Linked DNA regions of Labrenzia sp. PHM005. The protein of the gene in region 1 interacts with the protein of each later gene in a pairwise test. Links are inferred from orthologs where the notes say so. Each region holds a gene or a part of one and is shown in the gene's direction. Other genes may lie near its edges.

The links. The genes of interacting proteins can lie anywhere in the genome.
Region 2: the proteins of FJ695_RS27320 (region 1) and FJ695_RS02060 interact in binary tests that used the Escherichia coli proteins (3 or more experiments, as listed by UniProt). The link is inferred for Labrenzia sp. PHM005 from one-to-one orthologs.

What each region holds. Positions count from the first base shown.
Region 1 is NZ_CP041191.1:6,029,123-6,033,237, forward strand. Bases 354-3,321 are described here. They hold FJ695_RS27320 (TetR/AcrR family transcriptional regulator), read left to right. Parts: upstream 354-1,524; coding sequence 1,525-2,118; downstream 2,119-3,321. Other genes in these bases: FJ695_RS27315 (gamma-glutamyltransferase), read right to left, coding at 354-1,348; FJ695_RS27325 (haloalkane dehalogenase), read left to right, coding at 2,256-3,227; FJ695_RS27330 (acetyl-CoA acetyltransferase), read right to left, coding at 3,302-3,321. In the rest of the region: more of FJ695_RS27315, read right to left, coding at 1-353; more of FJ695_RS27330, read right to left, coding at 3,322-4,115. UniProt on the Escherichia coli protein: Involved in response to both electrophiles and reactive chlorine species (RCS). Represses the transcription of the nemRA-gloA operon by binding to the NemR box.
Region 2 is NZ_CP041191.1:411,704-415,612, forward strand. What follows is about bases 542-3,303. They hold FJ695_RS02060 (3-deoxy-manno-octulosonate cytidylyltransferase), read left to right. Parts: upstream 542-1,436; coding sequence 1,437-2,171; downstream 2,172-3,303. Other genes in these bases: FJ695_RS02055 (cytochrome c family protein), read right to left, coding at 684-1,235; FJ695_RS02065 (prephenate dehydratase), read left to right, coding at 2,200-3,090; FJ695_RS02070 (adenosine kinase), read left to right, coding at 3,130-3,303. In the rest of the region: FJ695_RS02050 (diguanylate cyclase), read right to left, coding at 1-524; more of FJ695_RS02070, read left to right, coding at 3,304-3,909. UniProt on the Escherichia coli protein: Activates KDO (a required 8-carbon sugar) for incorporation into bacterial lipopolysaccharide in Gram-negative bacteria.

The sequences.
Region 1 (4,115 bases):
TTTGCGGCCAAAACCGATGGTCTGCGAAGGTGCCGGCAAGCAGAGTCAGGTCACTCTCGTCAAGCAGCGCTTCGGCATCAAGATGCCCCTCTTCAACATGAAGGCGCGGCGCCTCAACAGCTGTATGAATGTCGGCCCCATTCAGGCCTAAGTGGGCGACTGCTTGAAAAACCGCAGAGCGGATCCGGCTGGACCCGCCAGATCCAAGTGCGATCAACCGGCCATCCGGCATATCGAGAAGGGTCGGGCACATCATGGAAGCCGGGCGGGTATTCACTGGCCAACCCAGGGCGCCATCTGGATTGACGTCGTCTTCGCCCAGGATGTTGTTGAGCATGAAACCGCATCCGCCGGCCATTTCACCGCTGCCTGTGCCGTTGGATACGGTAACGGAACAAGCATTACCGTCCGCATCAACGGCCGAGATGTGCGTTGTGCCTTTCTGACGCAAAGGATGATCTAATAACACACTGAGATCACCACGTGCCGACAGCCTGGCCTGGTCGGCCGTGTCCAGAGCCTTGGCAAGTGACAGTGGGGCACACGTCTCCAAGTACCTCAGCGCATATTGGATCAATGTCCCGCTGGCGGCCGGGAGCGGGTTTAGAAACAACTTGGCATTGCCGGCTGATAGCGACAGCGGTGACCGCTCTTCAACGCCGTACTGCCGAAGGTCTGCTTCTGTAATGTGTCCGCCTTCACCCTGTTCCTTCAGAAGGGCTTCGGGGATCTCCGTCTGCCGCCAGCTTGTCTGGCCTAAATTCTTGAAGGTTTCCGCCAAGGCTGGATTGAAGAAAACCTCACCGGCTCGTTGAAGGGCGCCACTGGGTGCAAACACGCTCCGGGAAGGTTCCGTCGCCATCAAAATCGGTTCTACGACGGTCGACAGATACGCCTGATAACTGGTGATTTCGACGCCACCCGTTGCGGCTGAAATCGCGGGCGCGAAATGGTCCTGATGCGAAAGGCGCGTGCCGTGCTTCGCCAAAGCCTCCAGCCCATCCAGAAAGCCAGGTGTTGCAACCGTTGCCGGACCAATATGGAAGATCTGTGTGGTGGTACCGAAGTCAGCTTCGATGGTTCGATACCCGTCCCCGATATCGTCCCGCTTTTGCCGGGGAGTTTGCGGAAAAAAGTCCAGCAGAGTTGTCTTGCCGCTCGCGCCGTCCCGGATCATGGCAAAACCGCCACCGCCGGGGGACGCCAAGACCGGTTCACAAACGCACGCCATAGCCAGAGCTGCTATCGCAGCGTCAACCGCGCTGCCCCCATCCCGCAGCATGGCCGCACCTGCTTCGGCAGTCAGCTTGTGACCGGCGGCAACAGCGCCTTTTTGTGTTCGTTTCATATGCCGGTCAAACCATAGGGGTGCAAAAAACACAAGGTAATCATGGCGCTGACCGATTTTTCACTAGACCAACAGTAAATCAAACAAAACATCATTGATCACAAACCCGCGACCCGTCTTGAAACAACGACGAGCCTGAGGCATATCTGAGAGCAGTTGAGACGACTGGTCATATTATGCCGAAAGCGACTGCAAATAGAGACATCTTGTTGGAAAGAGGCTTTCACCTGCTTTACACGCAAGGTGTGGCCGCAACGGGTGTCAAAGAAATCACCAACGCTGCCGGTGTCCCCAAAGGCTCCTTCTATAACTATTTCGACAGCAAGGACGCCTTTGTGATTGAAGCATTGAAGCTGTATGAGAAAAACCTCCTGGAACATCTCGACGCTCAGCTCGCCAATTCTGAAGTGCCACCTTTGCAACGGCTTCGGACGCTTTTTGAAGATTGGGCCAACCTCTTCGATCAAGATGAGGGAAAATCGGGATGTTTTGCCGGTAACCTCTCTCAGGAACTGGCACTCGAAAACACGCCCATTCGCCAAGCTTTATTTCATGTTTTCACATCCCTGCAGCGGCGATACATCGACTGTTTGGAAGCTGCACGGGCTGATGGGTCTTTGCCTCCATCGCAGGATCCAAGCGTTCTTGGGCAATTCATTTACAACGGCTGGCAAGGCGCGATCCTGCGCGCCAAATCGTCAGACAGCTCAGAACCTATGAGAGTGTTCATAAACATAGTTTTTGACCAGATGCTGAAGCCGTCCAACTGACTTTCCTACACACGGCAAACGAAAGGAGATCCCCATTCAAGTAAACTGATTTTCTTCAATTCCAAGACGACCGGTCATCTTTAATATATGTAGATTTAGGTGGTGACCTGCGCGTTCAAAACCAGAAAGGCTTACCGATGAATTCCTTGACGAAAACACTGATACCAATCGTGCTGGCCGCAGCTTTAGAAGGTGCACCCGGCGCGCACGCGGGCCCCGCCTCACTGGGCACCTCAGACGTCATGCCCTACGACTACAAATTCATTGACGTTCATGGGTCCAAAATCGCCTATGTCGACGAAGGGCAAGGCGACCCGATCCTATTCATTCACGGTAATCCAACTTCCTCTTATCTTTGGCGGAATATCATGCCCCATGTGGAAGATCAGGGCCGGGTCATCGCGCTCGATCTCATAGGATTGGGCAAGTCCGATAAGCCGGACATCGGATACACCTACCAGGATCACTACAAGTATGTATCTGGGTTCATTGACGCTCTGGAACTTCAGAACATCACGCTCGTCATTCATGACTGGGGCTCAGCACTCGGTATGCACTATGCCCGCGAGAATGAAACCAATTTCCGCGGTTTGGCATTCATGGAAGCCATCGTCGCTCCCGCAGTTCCAATTCCAGATTATGAATCGCTGGGTGCGGGCGGTGAGTTTTTCAAAGGTGTCCGCACCGAAGGTGTCGGCGAACAAATGATCTTGAAAGACAACATGTTTGTTGAGGTCATTCTATCCGAAATGGGTGTTGCCAAACCGCTATCAGAAAACGTCCGGGCGGTTTACCGGGAGCCTTTCGAAACAGAACAAAGCCGCCTGCCAACCCTGACCTTTCCAAGGATGTTGCCGATTGGCGGCGAACCCGCAGATGTCACTGCCATCACAACTGCGAACGGCGAATGGCTGGCAAAAACTGAGTTGCCAAAACTCTATTTCTACGCAGAACCAGGTGCGCTCAATCCGGCGCCTGTCGTCGACTATTTTAAAAAGACACTTCCAAATCTGGAAACGCGTTTCATCGGTGCTGGCGTTCACTATCTCCAAGAGGATCAGCCGCATATGATCGGCAAAGGCCTCTCGGATTGGCTACGCCGAAACTGAGTATGCAACTTTGGATCTTCAAATAGAAAAGCCGGCTACAAAGCCGGCTTTTTGCTCATAAGGTAATATGCGATCTACTTCATTGCCTGAAGGATCGAAACATAGTTTGCGACGGCCGCACCACCCATGTTGAAGATCCCGCCGAGCTCGGCGTTTTTCACCTGAATATCGCCTGCCGTGCCGGTCAGCTGCATGGCAGTCAGCACGTGCATAGAAACGCCGGTCGCACCGATCGGATGGCCTTTGGCTTTCAAGCCACCAGATGGATTGACTGGCAGCTTGCCGTCCATTTCTGTCCAGCCTTCCAGCACCGCTTTTGCGCCCTCACCTTCTTTGGTCAGGCCCATCGCTTCGTATTCGATCAGTTCGGCGATGGTGAAACAGTCGTGGGTTTCTACGAATGACAGGTCTTCAATCGCAAGGCTGGCATCTCCGAGCGCAGCGCCCCAGGCTTTGGAACAGCCTTCGAATTTCAGGATGTCGCGCTTGGACATCGGCAGGAAGTCCTGGACATGAGCCATACCACGGAAAGCAACGGCCTTTTTCATACCAAGTGCCGTTGCCGGGTCGGTTAGAATCATGGCTGCTGCGCCATCGGAGACCAAGGAACAATCAGTCCGCTTCAAGGGACCAGCAACAAACGGGTTTTTTTCGCTCTCATCACGGCAGAAATCGTAGCCGAGATCCTTGCGCATCTGAGCATAGGGATTGCCCACGCCGTTCTTGTGGTTTTTGGCTGCAATCTTCGCCAAAGCATCAGACTGATCGCCATATTTTTGGAAGTATGAATCGGCGATCTTGCCAAAAACCCCAGCAAAACCGGCCGGCGTATCCCCGTCTTCTTTCAGATATGACGCTTTCAGCAGGTTCTTTCCGATTTCCGGGCCT
Region 2 (3,909 bases), 5.6 Mb from region 1 along the record:
ACAGGAATCCGGATCAAAAGAGCCCGCCCCCCCTGAACCAACTCCAAAGGGCCAGCAATGACCACATCACGCTCAAGCATTGCCCTTCGGATCGCGGGCCATTGGCTGGTGTTCATCCGGTAATTCAGGCCGATAGCCGCCTGATTCGGCTGGTGTGGATACACGGCCCGCAATATATTGTTTGGCGCCAGGCCAATCGACCGAATGACCGGATTTCCCTCGATCAGGTCCGCCGCAACGGCTTCATAATGCGCAGCTTCAAAGGGTTGATTTGCAAAATGGATAACGTTGGCGCGTAAGCCCAACCCATAGGCCACTGTCCGGCTGAGTTCGCCTTCCAGGCGGGCGCGCACTTCAGACAGTCTGGCGACAGCTTCACGTTTGTTTTGAGAAACAAGCTCACTGCGCACCGTGTTTCCGACATGCGCTGTCAAAGCGACACCGGTAAGAAAACATACGACAGCGACAAGGGACGCGACCCAGGTACCATTTGTATATGTAAAGTACTGACGTAACCCGCTCATGCCGGCTGGACCCGATCCAAACGTCGTTTATGACAATATAACTCAAATACTACGTAGCGTCACAAATATTAATTTTCTACATAAACAAAAGAAGAAAGCCGGACTTTCGCCCGGCTTTCTAATAATTTTACCTATACCTTCAGGAAAACGCCTTGCGCTTTACTCGCCAGGCAACGGTTTTGGCGCATCAGATTGCTCACGCATGTACGCAATCATGTTTGCGCGGTCTTCCGGTTTACGCAGGCCGGCAAAACCCATCGATGTGCCAGAGACGTAGTTTTTCGGAGACTCCAAGAAGCTGTTAAGCCCCTCATAGGTCCACTCAGGATTTCCTTCACCGTAGGCAACCATGGAGGTCGAGTACTTCGCGCCGTCCACGCCACCTGGCTTGCGGCCAATGATATCATAGAGGTTCGGGCCGACCTTGTTGGCGCCACCTTGATCAAAGGTGTGGCAAGCTGCGCATTTCTTCGCAACTTTTTCACCTGCAGATGCTGAAGCTGCCGCCATAAGTTCGCCGATCGGAACAGCATCCGGCTCAGGTGTTACTTCAGAAGTTGAATCTTCTGCTGAGGCGACGACAATTTCATAGCCCGGCTTGCCCGGAATCGTCGGCTCAAAAATAATGTCGGAAACGATTCCAACACCCATAGTCAATATCAACACCATAAGAACCGCACCTGCGGCCTTGTTCAGCGTAAAGGAATCCATTCTCTCCGGCTCCAAGCTCATACGCGTCCGGGCCCGTAACTTTGTGGTCACGAACCCTATCAGCTCTTCGAATTTCGCCGGAACCTACAAATTTTTTGACCTTGCTGTCCATAGCTTTAAAAGGACAACGTGTACGACATTCGGACGCGGACCTGGAAATTGGCCATTTTTGTGCTTCCAGACGCCCCCAAGGAGACCGGTTTGAGTTCAGCCATTGTCATTATTCCCGCCCGGCTATCTGCCACACGGCTACCAAACAAGCCGTTGGCGGACATCTGCGGAAAACCTATGATTGTGAGGGTTCTAGAGCAGGCTTTGAATGCCGATATCGGACCTGTAGCAGTGGCAACTGACGATAGCAGCATCGCTGAGGCCGTACACGACCATGGCGGCAAAGCCATTATGACCCGCACCGATCACGAATCTGGCTCAGACAGGATCCATGAAGCCGCCGATATCGCCGATCCGGACGGAAAATTCGACATTGTGCTGAATGTGCAAGGGGATGTTCCCTTGATTGAACCTGCCGCGATTCGTGCGGCATTTGCTCCGCTATCTGTTCCAGGCGTCGATATTGGCACCATAATGACTGAGCTCACCAATCCGGATTTCCGGGACGATCCGAACTTTGTCAAAGCAGTGACAAGCCCCAACGGCCATGGCCATCACCGGGCGCTCTATTTCACTCGCGTCACCGCTCCGGGCGGCGAAGGCCCGCTCTATCACCACATCGGCATCTATGCCTATCGACGGGCTGCTTTGAACCAATTTGTTGCTTTACCACCTTCTCCACTTGAAAAACGCGAGAAGCTGGAACAGCTTCGTGCGCTGGAAGCGGGGATGCGGATCGATGTGTCGATCATTGGCTCCGCCCCAATGGACGTCAACACACCCGATGATCTAGAACGGGCCCGCGCGGCCTACCGAACCCTATGACCCTGCCGCACAGAAGCTGGACACACCCATGAATAATCCGAAAAAAATCGTCTTCCAGGGGGAGACCGGCGCCAACTCACATATGGCGTGCCGCGATGTTTATCCTGACTACGAGGCCATTCCCTGCGCCACCTTTGAAGACTGTTTTTCGGCAATGGCAGAGGGAAAATCGGATCTCGCGATGATCCCGATCGAAAACTCGGTGGCCGGCCGTGTGGCTGACATTCACCACCTTTTGCCGGGCTCAAACCTGCATATCATCGGCGAATACTTCATGCCGATCCGGTTTCAGCTCATGGCTCCCAAAGGCACGCAGCTTGAGAGCCTGACAACGGTCCAAAGCCATGTGCACGCACTCGGTCAGTGCCGCAACATCATACGTGAACTTGGCTTGACCGCCGTGGTCGGCGCCGACACGGCCGGCTCCGCACGGCAGATTGCAGAGCTTGGAGATCCCACACACGCGGCTCTCGCTCCGAAGATGGCTGCCGAGATTTACGGGCTGGATATCCTGCGCCAAGATGTCGAAGACGAAGCGCACAACACGACACGTTTTGTCATCTTATCCCGGGACAAGATGGAAGCGGCTCACAATGGCCAACCAGTGATCACCACCTTCATTTTCCGGGTCCGCAACGTGCCGGCGGCGCTTTACAAAGCGCTCGGTGGATTTGCGACAAACAACGTCAACATGACCAAGCTGGAATCCTACCAGCTGGAAGGCCAGTTTTTCGCTTCCATGTTTTATGCCGACATTGAGGGTCATCCGAACGATCCGCATGTCGCTCTGGCTCTTGAGGAACTCGCGTTTTTCTGCGCCGAACTTAAAATTGTCGGCGTTTACCGGGCAAGTCCCTTCCGCGACAAGATCCGTGAACCGGAAGCTAACCGAGCCTTAAGACCCAATCCGCAATCTTAAGGGCAACGCCCTAATCCCAGAGGACCCCCAGAGGACCCAATGACCGAGATCCGTTTTGATGCCCTGTGCATCGGGAATGCCATTTGTGATGTGTTTGCCCATGTGGAAGAGGATTTTCTTGTAAAGGAAGATCTCGTTAAAGGCTCTATGCGGCTGATCGAAACCGACGAAGCGGTCGAACTGTTCAACAAGATGGGGCAGACTGTGCGGGTTTCGGGCGGCAGTGCTGGCAACACGGCCGCAGGCATTGCATCCCTTGGCGGTAAGCCAGCCTACTTTGGCAAGGTGGCTGAGGATGAACTCGGCGACAGTTATTATCACGACATGAACGGCACCGGTGTATACTTCAACACACCGCGCCTGCGTGAATGGAAGCCCACTGCCCGGTCGATGATCCTGATCACGCCGGATGGCGAGCGAACCATGAACACCTATCTCGGAGCCTGCACAGAGTTCAGCCCGTCAGATGTTGATGAGGATGTCGTTGCTGCCTCTGCGATCACCTATATGGAAGGTTATCTGTGGGATCCGGAAGAAGCCAAGAAAGCCTTTTTAGCGGCCGCCGAGATCGCGCACAAACACAGCCGGAAGGTTGCCATAACCCTGTCGGACTCCTTCTGTGTCGACAGGTACCGCGATGAGTTCAAGGGCCTGCTGTCCGACGGTGTTGTTGATCTGATGTTTGCAAATGAGCATGAACTAAAGGCGCTCTATCAGACCGGTGATCTCGATACCGCTATTGATGCTGCGCGCAACAGCGGCGCCATAACTGCGCTCACTCTCGGCAAAGAAGGCGCAATGATTGTCACCCGCGACGAG